DNA from 3 places in the Streptosporangium sp. NPDC004379 genome. Region 1 is predicted to be linked to each of the others. Evidence: predicted binding sites of a transcription regulator. Region 1 holds the regulator's gene; each other region holds the start of a gene.
The links. The regulator HrcA, encoded in region 1, represses chaperone genes, less so after heat shock. The targets are predictions, from matches to a motif close to TTGGCACTCTCNNNNNGAGAGTGCCAA.
Positions count from the first base shown of each region.

Region 1 (5,371 bases):
CGAGCCGGTGACGAAGGCGACCGTGCTGGTCCCGTCGGAGTTCATCGGCGCCATCATGGAGCTCTGCCAGAACCGCCGGGGCGCCCTGCAGGGCATGGACTACCTGTCCGAGGACCGCGTCGAGATCCGCTACACCATGCCGCTCGGCGAGATCATCTTCGACTTCTTCGACCAGCTCAAGTCCCGCACCCGCGGCTACGCCTCGCTCGACTACGAGCCGCACGGCGAGCAGGAGGCCGAGCTGGTGAAGGTCGACATCCTGCTCCAGGGCGAGGCCGTCGACGCCTTCAGCGCCATCGTCCACAAGGACAAGGCGTACGGCTACGGCGTGGAGATGGCCAAGAAGCTGCGCGAGCTCATCCCGAGGCAGCAGTTCGAGGTGCCCATCCAGGCCGCGATCGGCGCCCGGGTCATCGCCCGCGAGAACATCCGCGCCATCCGCAAGGACGTCCTCGCCAAGTGCTACGGCGGCGACATCTCCCGTAAGCGCAAGCTGCTGGAGAAGCAGAAGGAAGGCAAGAAGCGGATGAAGATGGTCGGCCGGGTGGAGGTCCCCCAGGAGGCCTTCGTCGCCGCGCTGTCCACCGAATCCTCCGTCGACAAGGCCAAGAAGTAGGGACGGCGCCGCCCGCCGGCGGGGGAGCGGCGGACGGGATCCCGGTGACCGCCGCGCACACCGGGCCCCGGGCGGGGTCCCCGTGCCCGGCGCGTACGGCGGGACACCCGGGCGGCGGGCGGCGCCGTACCGGGCACCTGCCCCGGGGCGGCAGACTTGACCCGTGCCATCCACACTTCCCGACGGCGACCCCGTACCGGCCTCGGGCCGGCTCCCCGGCAGCGCGCTGCGCGGGCTCGGTGAGCGGCCGTTCGGCTTCTACGTCCACGTGCCGTTCTGCGTGACCCGCTGCGGCTACTGCGACTTCAACACCTACACCGCCTCCGAGCTGGGTCCCGGCGCCTCGCACGCCGACTACGCCGCGACCGCCGTCGCGGAGGTGCGGCGGGCGCGGGCCGCCCTCGGCGACGCCGACCTGCCGGTCGAGACGGTGTTCTTCGGCGGTGGCACCCCCACCCTGCTGCCCGCGGCCGACCTGGTCCGCATCCTCGGCGCCATCGACGAGGAGTTCGGGCTCGCCCCCGGCGCCGAGGTGACCACCGAGGCCAACCCGGAGTCGGTGGACCGCGCCTACCTCGCCGGACTGCGCGACGGAGGGTTCACCCGGGTGAGCTTCGGCATGCAGAGCGCCCGCGAGCACGTGCTGCGGGTGCTGGAGCGCCGCCACACCCCGGGCCGGGCGGCGCACGCCGTACGGGAGGCGAGGGAGGCCGGGTTCGGCCACGTCAACCTCGACCTGATCTACGGCACGCCCGGTGAGAGCGACGACGACTGGCGGACCTCGCTGGCCGCGGCGATCGAGGCGGGGCCCGACCACGTGTCGGCCTACTCGCTGATCGTGGAGGACGGCACCCGCCTGGCGGCCAGGATCAGGCGCGGTGAGCTGCCGATGCCCGACGACGACGTGGCGGCCGACCGCTACCTCATCGCCGACGTCATGCTCGCCGAGGCGGGTTTCGAGTGGTACGAGGTGTCCAACTGGGCGACCTCGGAGGCCGCGCGCTGCCGGCACAACCTGCTCTACTGGACCGGCGGCGACTGGTGGGGCGTCGGCCCCGGCGCGCACAGCCACGTGGGCGGCACCCGCTGGTGGAACGTCAAGCACCCGGCCGCCTACGCCCGCCGCCTGGCCGAGGGCGTCTCACCCGCCCACGCCCGCGAGGTGCTGTCGGACGAGGACCGGGCGGTCGAGCGGCTGATGCTGGAGCTGCGGCTCGCCCGGGGCTTCCCCCTGGCGGAGATCGAGCGGCCGCCGGTGGCCGCCCGGGCGCTGGCCGACGGGCTGCTGGAGGTCGAGCCGTTCAAGGCGGGCCGGGCGGTGCTGACGCTGCGCGGCCGGCTGCTGGCCGACGCCCTGGTCCGCGACCTCACCTGACCTCACCTGGCCGCACCGGGCCCGGTCTCGGCCGTCATCCCGCGAACCTCGCCGGTCGCGCCGGGCTCCGGTCTCGGCCGTCATCCCGTGGACCTCGCCGGCCGCGCCCGGCCCCGGCGGGGACGGCGGCGGGCTCGGCCGGTCACGGCCGGTCTCAGACGTCCTCCGGCGGGGCGGTCACGAAGTCGATGAGCCGCTCGACCGGGCCGAGGAGCTCCGGCTCCAGGTCGGCGTAGGTGGTGACCGAGCCGAGGATGCGCCGCCAGGCGTCGGCCGGGGCGAGGTCCCAGCCCAGGGCGGCGACGACCCCCTCCTTCCACGGCACGCCGCGCGGCACCCGCGGCCAGGCGCCGATGCCCAGCACCGACGGCTTGACCGCCTGCCAGACGTCCACGAACGGGTGCCCGGCCACCAGCACGTACGGCGAGGCCACCCGGTCGGCGATCCGGCTCTCCTTGGACCCGGCGACCAGGTGGTCGACCAGCACGCCCAGGCGGCGCTCCGGGCCCGGCTCGAACTCCTCGACGATCTCCGGCAGGTGGTCGACCCCTTCGAGGTACTCCACCACCACACCCTCGACGCGCAGGTCGTGACCCCAGACCTTCTCCACCAGCGCGGCGTCGTGCACGCCCTCGACGTAGATCCGGCTCTCCCTGGCCACCCGGGCCCGCAGGCCCTCCACGGCGATGGAGCCGGAGGCGCTGCGCCGCGGGGCGCGGGGCGCGGCGGCCGGCCGTACCAGGGTCACGACCCGGCCCTCCAGCAGGAACGCGGCGGGTTCCAGCGGGAACACGCGCCGCCGCCCGAAGCGGTCCTCCAGGGTGACGGATTCCTTGTCGCAGGCCACCACGGCGCCGCAGAATCCGCCGTCGGCGTCCTCCACGACCAGGTCGATCTCGGCGGGGACCTGCGGGATCCTCCCCCTGCCCGGACGCCGCCAGTTCCCCGCCAGCACGTCGCGCTCGTACACGCCGACCGCACCTCCTCACGCCTCACCGATCCAGAGGACGCTAGCAAAGGGCCGCCGCCTTATCGCACCCCGTCGGCAGGAGCCGTACACTTGGCACTCGGGAACACAGAGTGCCAGACTCCGCGTTCCCGGTTCGGCGCAGGGCAAGGAGGTGAGCACGTTGGTCGATGACCGCAGGCTTGCGGTGCTTCGGGCCATCGTCGAGGACTACGTGTCCACCAACGAGCCGGTGGGGTCGAAGGCACTCGCCGAGCGGCACAACCTCGGCGTCTCGCCCGCCACCATCCGCAACGACATGGCGGTGCTGGAGGAGCAGGGATACATCGCCCAGCCGCACACCAGCGCGGGGCGGGTGCCCACCGACAAGGGCTACCGGCTGTTCGTGGACCGGCTCTCCCAGGTCAAGCCGCTGTCGGGCGCGGAGCGGAGAGCGATCGAGAGCTTCCTCGCCGGCGCGGTGGACATCGACGACGTCGTGACCCGCACGGTGCGGCTGCTGGCGCAGCTCACCCGCCAGGTCGCCGTGGTGCAGTACCCCACGCTGACGCACTCCACGGTCCGGCACGTCGAGCTGGTCCCGCTGAACGAGCGGCGGCTGATGTTCGTCCTCATCACCAACACCGGCCGGGTCGAGCAGCGCGTCGTCGAGCTGCCCGAGGGGGTCGACGAGACCCGCGTCGCGCACCTGCGCGCGACGCTCAACGCCTCGCTCGACGGCTGCGGGCTGGCCAAGGTCCCCGACAAGGTCGCCGACCTGCCCTCGGGGCTTCCGATCGAGGACCGCCCGTTCGCCACCACGATCCTGTCGGTGCTGCTGGAGTCGCTGGTCGAACGGCACGATGAGAAGATCGTCTTCGCCGGGGCCGCCAACCTCGCGGGAGCCGACTTCAGCGTCGGTCTCCGCGACGTCCTGGAGGCCCTGGAGGAGCAGGTCGTGCTGATGCGCCTGCTCGGAGAAACCTCGGACCTGTCGGCGCTGACGGTGCGGATCGGCTCGGAGAACCCCTACACCGGTCTCCAGGGCACGTCCATCGTCGCCGCCGGGTACGGTTCGGGAGACAAGCAACTGGCCCGGCTCGGCGTGCTGGGCCCGACGCGAATGGACTACCCGGTCACGATGGGCGCGGTGCGCGCGGTGGCACGCTACGTCAGCCAGATCCTGGCTGCATCCTAAGAGGTCAACTAAGTGGCTAAGAGCGACTACTACGGCACCCTCGGGGTACGCCGTGACGCCAGTGCGGAGGAGATCAAGAAGGCCTACCGCAGGCTGGCGCGCGAGCTGCACCCCGATGTGAACCCCGATCCTGAGACACAGGAGAGGTTCAAGGAGATCACGCAGGCCTACGAGGTCCTGTCCGATCCCAGCAAGCGGCAGATGTACGACATGGGTGCCGATCCGTTCGCTCCCGGCGGGGGCGCGGGCGCCGGGGGCTTCGGCGCGGGCTTCCCGTTCAGCGACATCATGGACGCCTTCTTCGGCGCGGCGGCCGGCGGCGGCGGTCGCGGGCCGCGCTCGCGCGCCCGCCGGGGCCGCAACGCCACCATCCGGGTGGAGCTGGACCTGCGCGAGGCGGCCTTCGGCACCACCCGCGAGCTGGTCGTCGACACCGCCGTGCTCTGCGAGGTCTGCTCGGGTGCGGGCGCCGCGCCCGGCACCCACCCCGACACCTGCGACATGTGCCACGGCCGCGGTGAGGTCTCCCAGGTCACCCGGTCCTTCCTCGGCCAGGTCATGACGTCCCGGCCCTGCCCCCAGTGCGGCGGGTTCGGCTCGATCATCCGCAACCCCTGCCAGGAGTGCTCCGGTGACGGCCGGGTCCGCACCCGGCGGACCATCAAGGTCCGCATCCCCGCGGGCGTCGAGGACGGCACCCACATCCAGCTCGCCGGCGAGGGCGAGGTCGGCCCCGGCGGCGGCCCGCCCGGCGACCTGTTCCTAGAGATCGTCGAGCGGCCGCACGAGGTCTTCGAGCGCCGGGGCGACGACCTGCACTGCACCGTGCAGATCCCGATGACGGCCGCCGCGCTCGGCACCGTCCTGGTCATGGAGACCCTCGACGGCACCGAGGAGCTGGACATCCGGCCCGGCAGCCAGTCCGGCCAGACGATTCCGCTCTACGGCCGCGGCGTCCAGCGGCTCAACGAGACCGGCCGCGGAGACCTGCTGGTCCACATCAACGTCGAGACCCCCGTCAAGCTCGACCCCGCACAGGAGGAGCTGCTGCGCGAGCTCGCCAGGCTGCGCGGCGAGGAGCGCCCGCCCGGCAAGTTCGCGCCGGGCCAGCAGGGCTTCTTCTCCCGCCTGCGGGACGCCTTCAATGGCCGCTGACCCGGCGGTCCCCGGCGCCCTCCGGGGAGCCGCGGGCGGGGCCTCCCGGGTCCGCCGTGGCGTCCTGCCGGGGGTCGCGGG
Region 1 covers NZ_JBIAMC010000001.1:674,903-680,273, reverse strand. Annotated here, with positions in the region: gene lepA (translation elongation factor 4) at 1-616, shown strand, start outside; gene hemW (radical SAM family heme chaperone HemW) at 780-1,991, shown strand; gene ACFYSC_RS03015 (DUF3097 domain-containing protein) at 2,146-2,961, opposite strand; gene hrcA (heat-inducible transcriptional repressor HrcA) at 3,122-4,135, shown strand; gene dnaJ (molecular chaperone DnaJ) at 4,148-5,290, shown strand.

Region 2 (5,371 bases), on a different contig from region 1:
TTCCCTCTTGCTCGTGCCCACAGGGAAGAGTCTAGTATGGCGATCGACGACCGGATCATTGGTCCGGTCACTCGAACACCGATCCAGAGCCGATCGCGAAGGGGCCGCCGTGGCGGGACATGTCGAGGTCGACCGGCTGACCTACCTGCTGCCGGACGGGAGGCTGCTCCTGCACGAGGTGTCGTTCCGCGTCGGGGACGGGGTCAAGGCCGCTCTGGTGGGACCGAACGGCGCGGGCAAGACCACCCTGCTGCGGCTGATCGCCGGAGATCTGCGACCCGACGACGGCCGCGTGGTCTCCTCCGGCGGCCTCGGCGTGATGCGGCAGTTCATCGGCGGTCTCCGCGACGGCCGGAGCGTCCACGACCTGCTGCTGTCGGTGGCGCCGGAACGGGTCCGCGCCGGCGCGGCGGCCCTGGTCCGGGCGGAGACGGCGATCTCCGCCCGCGACGACGAGGAGACCCAGCTGGCCTACGCGCAGGCCGTCGCCGACCACGCCGACGCCGGCGGATACGACATGGAGGTCGTCTGGGACGTCTGCGCCACCGAGGCCATGGGCCTGCCCTACGACGCGGTCCGGGACCGCCCGGTGGCAACCCTGTCGGGCGGCGAGCAGAAACGCCTCGTCCTGGAGGCCCTGCTGCGCGGCCCGGACGAGGTCCTGCTGCTGGACGAGCCTGACAACTACCTGGACGTGCCCGGCAAGCAGTGGCTGGAGGCCCGGTTGCGGGCCACGGACAAGACCGTGCTGCTGGTCTCCCACGACCGCCGGCTCCTGGCGGAGGCCGCCGACCGCATCGTGACCGTGGAGGACCGGGGCGCCTGGATCCACGGCGGGGGCTTCGCCACCTACGCCAGGGCGCGCGAGGAGCGCATCGACCGGCTGGAGGAGCGGCGCCGCCGCTGGAACGAGGAGCACGCGAGGCTCAGGCGGCTGGTGGGCACCCTGCGGCAGACCGCGGCCGGCAACGACGCGGTCGCCTCGTCGTACCGGGCCGCGCGCACCCGGCTGAGCCGCTTCGAGGAGGCCGGCCCTCCGGAGCGTCCGCCCAGGGCGCAGAACGTGCGGATCCGGCTGCGTGGCGGCCGCACCGGCAAACGCGCCGTCGTCTGCGAGGACCTGGAGCTCACCGGCCTGATGCGGCCGTTCGGCACCGAGATCTGGTACGGCGAGCGCGTCGGGGTGCTCGGCTCCAACGGCTCGGGCAAGTCCGCCTTCCTGCGGCTGCTGGAGCAGGCCGCGGACGGCGCGGTGCCCGCGGTGCCGCACCGCGGCTCGGTGCGGCTCGGGGCACGGGTGGCGCCCGGCCTGTTCGTGCAGACCCACACCAGGCCGGACCTGCACGGGCGCACCCCGGCCGAACTGGTCATGGCCGGCCACGCGCTCACCCTGAACGACGCGATGGCCGCGCTGGCCCGCTACGAACTCGCCGCCGCCGGCGGCCAGCGGTTCGAGACCCTGTCGGGCGGCCAGCAGGCCCGGCTGCAGATCCTGCTTCTGGAACTGTCCGGCGCCACCCTGCTGCTGCTCGACGAGCCCACCGACAACCTGGACCTGGCCAGTGCCGAGGCGCTGCAGCAGGGCCTGGCCTCCTTCTCCGGCACCGTGCTGGCCGTCACCCACGACCGCTGGTTCGCCGCCGACCTCGACCGCTTCCTGGTCTTCGGCGCGGACGGGACCGTCTACGAGAGCGCCGAGCCGGTCTGGCACGAGGGCCGGGTCGAGCGCCCGCGCTGAGGCCGCGGACCGACATGCGACCTCGCGGAGACCGGCCGGGCCCGGAGCACCGGCCGCGTCGGCCGGGAAACGACGAGATCCCGCCCGATCAAACCGATCGGACGGGATCTCGTCAACCGCCTTCGGGCCATCTCGAGAACGGCCCTTCGGTGGAGCTATGGGGATTCGAACCCCAGACCTCCTCCATGCCATGGAGGCGCGCTACCAGCTGCGCCATAGCCCCTCGGTGCTCCGCCCGGCCTTCCGCCCGGCGGCACCAAGCCAGTGTATAGGACATCGGGCCGTAGGCCGTACTCGATAAGGCGCCGCCGGAACGGCGCGGCGCGACCCGGCGGCGCCTGATCGAGTACGGCGTGACGCCCGGCCGGCTCCGTGCCGCCGCGAGGAGCGGCACGGTTCAGTACGGCCCGGCGCGGCCCGGTACGGCCGGCCCGGCGCTCAGCCGAGGGTCACGGCCCGGCCGATCAGGTCGGCGAGCTCGCGCACGGAGACGTCCTCGGTGAGGGCGGCCAGCCGGGCGGCCTGCCGGGAGAGCTCCCCGGGGTCCGCCCCGGCGATCGGCTCGCGGGCGCGGAGGTACTCGGCGAACGCGGCCGCCACCACGTCCACCTGGAACCTCGGCGACGGCCCCTCCCACGGCGAGGCGGCCAGGTCGCCGGTCTCCACCGAGCGGCTGGTCTCGCCCGGGGCCCGGGTGTCGGGGTCCTGCCAGCGGACGGCGGCGGTGAGGAGCTGGCCGCCCGCCCCCTCGCGCAGCCGCACGTCGTACAGGGCCGTCACGGCGTGCCCGGGGCCGACCTCCCCGCCGTCCGCCGCGTCGTCGCGGAAGTCCTCGGCGGCGAGCCGGCGGTTCTCGTAGCCGACCAGCCGGTAGGACTCCACCGTCGAGGGGTTGAACACGACCTGTGCCTTGGCGTCGCGGGCCCGCAGGTCGAGGTTGGCGGCGAGCTGCTCGGCGAAGATCCGGCGGGCGTCGTCGGCCGTGCTGACGTAGACGGCGGCGCCGTCGCCGTTGTCGGCGAGCTGCTCCATGAGCTCGTCGCCGTACTCGCGGCCGACGCCGACGCACAGCAGGGTGATCCGCCGCCCGGCCTGCTCGGCCACCCGGTCCAGGATGCCCCGCCAGCTCGTCTCGCCGGTGTTGGCCAGGCCGTCGGAGAGCAGGATGACCCGGTTGGTCGCCGCGGGGCTGAAGCTCCGCGACGCCTCGGCGTAGCCGGCGGTCAGCCCGGACTCCAGGTTGGTGGTCCCCCGTACGGCCAGCCGGTCGACGGCGGCGTGCAGCCGGTCGCGGCCGCCCGCCGAGGTCATGGGGATGATCAGCTCGCCCTCTTCGCTGAAGGCGACGAGCGAGACCCGGTCCCCCGCCCCGAGCTGGTCGACGAGCGTGTGCAGGGCCTCGCGGACCAGGTCGAGCCTGCCGGGCTCGGCCATCGACCCGGAGACGTCGACCACGAAGGTCAGGTTCGCCGGGCGCCGGGCTCCCGCCTCCGCGCCGCGGGTCCGCAGTCCGACCCGGACCAGCGCGGCGCCGTTGCCCGGCACCCGGGCGCCGTCCACCTGGACGGTGAAGCCGTTGTCGGAGGGTTCCGGGTAGTCCTGCCGGAAGGAGTTGACGAACTCCTCGGGCCGGACCCGGGCCGCGTCCGGCCGCTGCCCCTCCTTCAGCAGCCGCCTGGCGTAGTCGTAGGACGCGGTGTCCACGTCGAGGGCGAAGGTGGAGATCTGCTCGGCGGTGGCGTCCCGCCGGCCGGAGGAGTCGTGCTCCTGGGAGACGGCCGGGGGCGCCTTCCCGGAGTCGCTCTCCGGGTGGGAGGCCGTGGGGGAATCCTGCCCCGTTCCGCCGCAGGCGGCGGCGAGCATCAGGAGGATCACGGCGAGGACGATGGCGAGCGGGCGCGGGTTCATGTCGCCTCCCTGGGGGGTACGCGTCACCTGTTACGACGGCCCCTGCCGCGTCCGCGCCGGACGCTTGACCCAAGCGAGTGCCAACCGTGCCCGGCGCGTGACCCGCGCGCCCGCCCGGCTTCCGAAATTCATAACGAATACCTGTATATCTGGAAAAAACAGACCATAAGATCTCTCACCATGCGTGTGTATCTCGGCCTGGCGGTCAGAAATCCGGGGGCGGCGATCCCTGAGGAGACGCTGCGCACCGTGCGGAACTCGATCGAGACCGCCTTCCCCGTCCCCCCCGAGGTCATCAGGGGCCGGGAGTGGCACCGTCCCGGGGTCTCGATGTTCGCCTGGACCAACGAGCCCGACGACTCCCGCAAGCCTTCCCTGCTGGTGACCGGGCCGGACCGGGTGACCGGGGTGAACGGCTACCTCGCCGCGCCCGGCGAGGTGGACCGGCTGGCCGGCGCGGCCCACCTGGACACCCAGGCGGTGAGCGGGTGCTTCGCGGTGTTCCGGGCGACCGCGGTAGAGCTGTCGGCCGCCACGGCGATCCACCGCGCGAGCCCCGTCTACCACGCGGAGACGCCCGACCTGCACATCGTCGGCAGCCGGGCGCTGCTGGTGCACCTCGCCGCCACGGGCGAGCGGGTCGAGTGGGACGTCCTCGCGCTGCAGTCGATGGTGCGCCAGGGTTACTTCCTGTCCGACGAGACCCCCTACCGCGGGGTGAGCGCGCTGCCCCCGGCCTCGGTCCTCACCGTCGCGGGCGGGCACCGTACGATCACCGGGAGCCGGCTGCCCACCGCCGGGCCCGCGCCCGTCTCGCGCAGGCAGAAGAAGGCGCTGGTGGAGGAGCTGGCCGACGCCCTGCTCGCGACCGTGGAGCCGCTGCGCGCGGCCGGTGAGCCGGTGAACCTGGCCCTGACCGGCGGCCGCGACAGCCGCCTTGTCGCATCGGTGCTGCACGCGGCCGGCATCCCGCTGCGCGCCACCACCAACGGCCTGGACGCCCACCCCGACGTGATCATCGCCGGGCGGATCGCCCAGGCGCTCGGCATCGAGCACAAGGTCATCCCCCCGGCCCGCGCGGAGAAGAAGGACGCCATCGTCGTCGAGCACCCGCTGGCGCGGGCGTACGAGACGCTGCGGGCGTGCGAGGGCATGACGTCGGCCTACGAGTCGATCGTCGGCTACCTGCCCTACAACGCCAGGCCCACCATGTCGGGGCAGAGCGGGGAGATCCTGCGGGCGGGGGGGTTCCTTCTGCTGCAGTCCGACCTGAGCGCCGAGGCGCTCCGCCGCCGGATCGACACGACGTTCCTGCGGGAGAAGGCGCTGTTCCGCGAGGAGGCGAACGAGCACGCCCTCGGGCTGGCCCGCCCCTGGCGGGAGCGGCCGCCCCTGGAGGCGCTCGACCACATGTACATCGCCTACAAGGTCGGCCGCTGGCAGGCCGGGTCGCGCGCCGGGGCCCACCGCCGGGGCGACCCCGTCTGGCCGTTCCTCGACAACCGGGTGGTGCGGGCGGCGCTGGGCCTGGACCAGCTCTGGCGGTTGTCGGAGGAGGTCATCTACGAGCTCATCGGCCGGCTCGCGCCGCCGCTCCGGCGCATCCCGATCGAGGGCAAGGCGTGGCGGTTCACCGCGGGGAGGCGCTACTACCCCTGGCAGCGCAGGCCGCAGACGCTGTCGGCGCCGAAGACCGGCGGCGGCGGGTGGAACTGGCGGACGAGC
Region 2 covers NZ_JBIAMC010000020.1:77,289-82,659, reverse strand. Annotated here, with positions in the region: gene ACFYSC_RS31980 (TetR/AcrR family transcriptional regulator) at 1-21, opposite strand, end outside; gene ACFYSC_RS31975 (ATP-binding cassette domain-containing protein) at 110-1,738, shown strand; tRNA gene ACFYSC_RS31970 (tRNA-Ala) at 1,889-1,961, opposite strand; gene ACFYSC_RS31965 (von Willebrand factor type A domain-containing protein) at 2,177-3,646, opposite strand; gene ACFYSC_RS31960 (asparagine synthase-related protein) at 3,827-5,371, shown strand, end outside.
Region 2: a site for HrcA is predicted at 3,704-3,730, ahead of ACFYSC_RS31965 (von Willebrand factor type A domain-containing protein). Genes of this name have one in related genera too.

Region 3 (5,371 bases), on a different contig from region 1:
CCGGTCAAGCAGCTCGTGGACGCCGTGTGGCCCAAGCTGACCCCGCAGCAGGTGCTCCACCGGCTGTTCAGCGACCCCGATTTCCTGGCCGCCGCCGCGAAGGACGATCTCACCGCCGACGAGCAGGCCCTGCTGCTGTGGGCCAAGCCGGCCAAGTCGTACCGGTCGGCGAAGTGGTCGGCGGCCGACGGCGCGCTGATGGACGAGCTGGCCGACCTGATCGAGCGGACGCCCGTCCTGGGGCACCTGGTGGTGGACGAGGCCCAGGACCTGTCGGCGATGCAGCTGCGGGCGCTCGGGCGGCGGTGCCGTACCGGGTCGGCCACCGTACTCGGCGACCTGGCGCAGGGCACCACCCCCTGGTCGGCCCGCTCGTGGACGGAGGTCCTCACGCACCTGGGCTTCGAGAGCGGCGCCGTCACCGAGCTGACCCTCGGTTTCCGCGTGCCGCGCGAGGTCCTCGACTACGCCGCCCGGCTGCTGCCCGACGTCGCCCCCGGCCTGGCCGCGCCCCGTTCGCTGCGGCCCGGCGCGGGCTCCCTGACGGTACGGCGGGTGCCCGACCTCGCCGCGTCCCTGCCGGAGGCGGTGCGGGAGGTCCTGGCGCGGGAGGGGTCGATCGGCGTGATCGTCCCGGACGCCTCGGTCGCGGCCGCGTCGGCGTCACTGGCCGGCCTGGACCACCGGGTGCTGGGCCCCGACTCCGTCGAGGAGCACCGCCTGCTGGTGGTGCCGGCGTCCCTGGCCAAGGGCCTGGAGTACGACCACGTGATCGTGACCGAGCCGGCCGACATCGTGGACGCCGAGCCGCGCGGCCTGGCCCGTCTCTACGTGGTCCTCACCCGCGCGGTCACCTCTCTGACCGTCCTGCACGCCCGCGACCTGCCCGCCCGGCTGCGCTGACGCCGCCCGCCCTCCGCGACCGGGTGGCGTACGGCGTCGGCCCGGCCGTGACACGGCCCGCGAAAGGCGCGCGGAAGGCGCGCGGAAGGGTCGCGGGAAAGCAGAGAAGCGGAAAGGCGGCCCCGGGGATCCGGGGCCGCCTTTCTCGTTCGCGTGGGGCGATGGACTAGAAGTCCATGTCGCCGCCGCCCGGCATCGCGGGAGCGGCCGGGGTCTTCTCCGGCTTCTCGGCGATGACGGCCTCGGTGGTGAGGAACAGCGCCGCGATGGACGCCGCGTTCTGCAGCGCGGAACGCGTCACCTTGGCCGGGTCGAGGATGCCCGCCTCGAACATGTTGACGTACTCGCCGGTGGCGGCGTTCAGGCCCTCACCCGGGGTGAGGTTGCGCACCTTCTCCACCACGACGCCGCCCTCGAGGCCGGCGTTGACGGCGATCTGCTTCAGCGGCTCCTCCAGGGCCTTGCGGACGATCGCGGCACCGGTGGCCTCGTCGCCGGTCAGCTCCAGCTTGTCGAACGCCTTGGCGCCCGCCTGCAGCAGCGCCACGCCACCGCCGGGGACGATGCCCTCCTCGACGGCCGCCTTCGCGTTGCGGACGGCGTCCTCGATGCGGTGCTTGCGCTCCTTGAGCTCGACCTCGGTCGCCGCGCCGGCCTTGATGACGGCCACGCCGCCGGCCAGCTTGGCGAGACGCTCCTGGAGCTTCTCGCGGTCGTAGTCGGAGTCGGTGTTCTCGATCTCGGCGCGGATCTGGTTGACCCGGCCGGCGATCTGCTCGGCGTCGCCGGCGCCGTCGACGATGGTGGTCTCGTCCTTGGTGACGATGACCTGGCGGGCCCGGCCGAGCTGGTCGAGCGTGGTGGACTCCAGCTTGAGGCCGATGTCCTCGCTGATGACCTGGGCGCCGGTCAGGATGGCGATGTCGCCCAGCATGGCCTTGCGGCGGTCGCCGAAGCCGGGGGCCTTGACGGCCACCGAGCGGAACAGACCGCGGATCTTGTTGACGACCAGGGTCGCCAGGGCCTCGGCCTCGACGTCCTCGGAGATCAGCAGCAGCGGCTTGCCGGACTGCACGACCTTGTCGAGGACGGGAAGGAGGTCCTTGTTCGCGGAGATCTTCGAGTTGACGACGAGGATGTACGGGTCGTCGAGGACGGCCTCCATACGCTCCGGGTCGGTGACGAAGTAGGGCGAGATGTAGCCCTTGTCGAAGCGCATGCCCTCGGTGAGCTCAAGCTCCAGGCCGAAGGTGTTGCTCTCCTCGACGGTGATGACGCCTTCCTTGCCGACCTTGTCCATCGCCTCGGCGATCATCTCGCCGATCTGCGGGTCGCCCGCGGAGATGGAGGCCGTGGAGGCGATCTGCGCCTTCGTCTCCACGTCCTTGGCGAGCTTGAGCAGTTCCTCGGAGACACGCTCGACGGAGGCCTCGATGCCCTTCTTCAGGCCCATCGGGTTGGCGCCGGCGGCCACGTTGCGGAGACCCTCGCGAACCAGGGCCTGCGCGAGGACGGTGGCGGTGGTGGTGCCGTCACCGGCGACGTCGTCGGTCTTCTTGGCGACTTCCTTGACGAGCTCGGCCCCGATCTTCTCCCACGGGTCCTCGAGCTCGATCTCCTTGGCGATGGACACACCGTCGTTGGTGATCGTGGGGGCGCCCCACTTCTTCTCCAGGACGACGTTGCGGCCCTTCGGGCCCAGGGTCACCTTGACGGCGTCCGCGAGCTGGTTCATACCACGCTCGAGACCGCGCCGGGCGTCCTCGTCAAACGCGATCATCTTGGCTGCCATACGGCTAGACCTCCCGAACACAGGGTGGCTTGCACCGGATCGAGCCGACGCCCGCGACGGCATTCGGATCCGCGACTCCGTTCGGCGGATCCCATCGTCCCGATCCAGGGTTGGCACTCGCCCTCGGTGAGTGCCAACAAACTATTTAGCACTCTACCCTGTCGAGTGCAAGCGACGTCGCGTTGACCTGCCCGGGAGGTGACGGCCTCCCGCGACGACCCGTTACGGCGGACGCCCCGCACGGTCTCGCCCCCGGCCACCGCCCCGCGCGACCGGATCCCGGCCGCCGTGTCCCGGCGGATTCGGGCCTCCGGCACGGAGAGACCCCGGTACGGCGAGGGCCCGGCCCTCCGAGGGGACACGGTGGACCGGGCCGGCGCGCCGAGGGCCCGCGTGGACTGCGCTGCCACGGGGGTCCGTCCGGCGCGCCCCTTTTGCGCGTCCGGGGGGACGGCTGCCTCAGACGGCCCTCACGGACTCCGCCTGCGGGCCTTTCTGCCCCTGGGTGATCTCGAACTCGACCCGCTGGCCCTGTTCGAGTGCGCGATAGCCGTCCATCATGATCGCGGAGTAATGGACGAACACATCCTTACCACCGTCTACCGCGATGAAGCCGTAGCCCTTGTCCGCGTTGAACCATTTGACGGTGCCTTGCGCCACTTCCGACTCCTCTTACTGGACTTGAGGACATCGCCCATTCCTCTCGCGACGTCCTCAATCTCCGAGGCGGACACATCGCCTGCGTCGATCGTTCTCGACCATACCTGTGGTACGCCGTAGGGCAACAGAGTCAACCAGCAAACTGCCGCTTTACGTACGAATGCAGCACGAGAACATAGTTTTGCCATCGGGCCCGCTGATCAAATATTGCATTATTTCAACAAGCGCCGATATGGACATCCTCCCGAAAGCGCGACACCCGCCCCGGCCAGGCCGGAGCGGGCGTCGGCGGGCGCCGTACGGGACGGCGGCCCGGAGCGCGGGGACGACGGGGTCAGCCCCCGGCGACCGCCGGGATGATGGAGATCTGGACGCCGGACGGCGTCGCGGTGTCCAGGTTGTCGGCGAAGCGGACGTCCTCATCGCCGACATAGACGTTGACGAACCTGCGAATCTTGCCGGAGTCGTCGAGAATCCGGGCGCCGATCCCGGGGAAGTCGGCGTCGAGTTTCCGCAGCACCTCGCGGAGGGTCTCACCCTCGGCGTTCACCTCGGCCGCACCACCGGTGTACGTCCGGAGAATTGTCGGAATCCGTACAGAGACACTCATTATTAAGCACCTTTCCGGTGATTTCAGGCGATGACCGAGCGGAATTCGTCAAGCGAGGGGCGGATGACCGCGGTGGGACGGGCCTCGCCCGCCACCGCGTCGAGGGTCTTCAGGCCGTCACCGGTGTTGAGCACCACGGTCTCGGCGTCGGGGTCGAGCCGCCCCTCGGCGGCCAGCTTGCGCAGCACGCCGACCGTGACGCCGCCCGCGGTCTCGGCGAAGATGCCCTCGGTCCTGGCCAGCAGCCTGATCGCGGCGACGATCTCGGCGTCCGTGACGTCCTCCACCGCGCCGCCGGTGCGCCGGGCGATGTCCAGCACGTAGGGGCCGTCGGCCGGGTTGCCGATGGCCAGCGACTTGGCGATCGTGTCCGGCCGTACCGGGCGGATCACATCGTGACCCGCCTTGTAGGCGGCCGAGACCGGCGAGCAGCCCTCGGCCTGCGCGGCGAAGATCCGGTAGGGCTTCTCCTCGACGAGCCCGAGCGCGATCAGCTCCTTGAACCCCTTGTCGATCTTCGTGAGCTGGGAGCCGGACGCCACCGGGACGACGATCTGGTCGGGGAGTCGCCAGCCGAGCTGCTCGGCGATCTCGTACGCCAGGGTCTTGGAGCCCTCGGCGTAGTACGGGCGCAGGTTGACGTTGACGAAGCCCCACCGCTCACCCAGCTCGTCGCCGATGAGCTCCGAGCAGAACCGGTTGACGTCGTCGTAGGTGCCCTCGATGCCGACGAGCTTCCCGCCGTACACCGAGGCCATGACGATCTTGGCCTGCTCCAGGTCGGCGGGGATGAACACGCAGGCGTCCAACCCGGCGCGGGCGGCGGCCGAGGTCACCGCGCCGGCGAGGTTGCCGGTGGAGGAGCACGACAGGGTGTGGAAGCCGAAGTTGCGGGCCGCCTCGACGGCGATGGCCACCACGCGGTCCTTGAACGAGTGCGTCGGGTTGCCCGAGTCGTCCTTCACGTGCAGCGAGCGCAGGCCCAGCTCGCGGGCGAGGTTGCCCGCGTCGACCAGCCTGGTCCAGCCGGGCTCCGTGTTGGGCCGGGCGGCGACGTTCTCCGGGACGGGCAGCAGCGCGCGGTAGCGCCAGATGTTCGCCGGACCGGCGGCGATCTGCTCGCGCGTGACGCGCCCGAAGTCGTAGGCGATCTCCAGGGGGCCGAAACACTCGATACAGGCGAAGCTCGGGCCGAGGTCGTAGCGGGTGCCGCACTCCCGGCAGGAGAGGGCCACGGCGGGGCCGAAGCGGCCGTCGGGCGCGGTGCCGGCGGAGACGGGGGCGGAGGTGGGGATCCGTGTTTCTGCGAGCGCCATGAAGCGAGGCCTTTCCCTCATCTTCGTCCGCGACCACCCTGGCCACGGACCGGAATTGGCACCTGTCCCGGCCGACCCCGCCATGTCGCG
Region 3 covers NZ_JBIAMC010000002.1:659,359-664,729, forward strand. Annotated here, with positions in the region: gene ACFYSC_RS07095 (HelD family protein) at 1-903, shown strand, start outside; gene groL (chaperonin GroEL) at 1,070-2,695, opposite strand; gene ACFYSC_RS07105 (cold-shock protein) at 3,155-3,355, opposite strand; gene ACFYSC_RS07110 (MoaD/ThiS family protein) at 3,690-3,965, opposite strand; gene thrC (threonine synthase) at 3,989-5,281, opposite strand; SAM riboswitch class I at 5,296-5,371, opposite strand, start outside.
Region 3: a site for HrcA is predicted at 2,806-2,832, ahead of groL (chaperonin GroEL). Genes of this name have one in related genera too.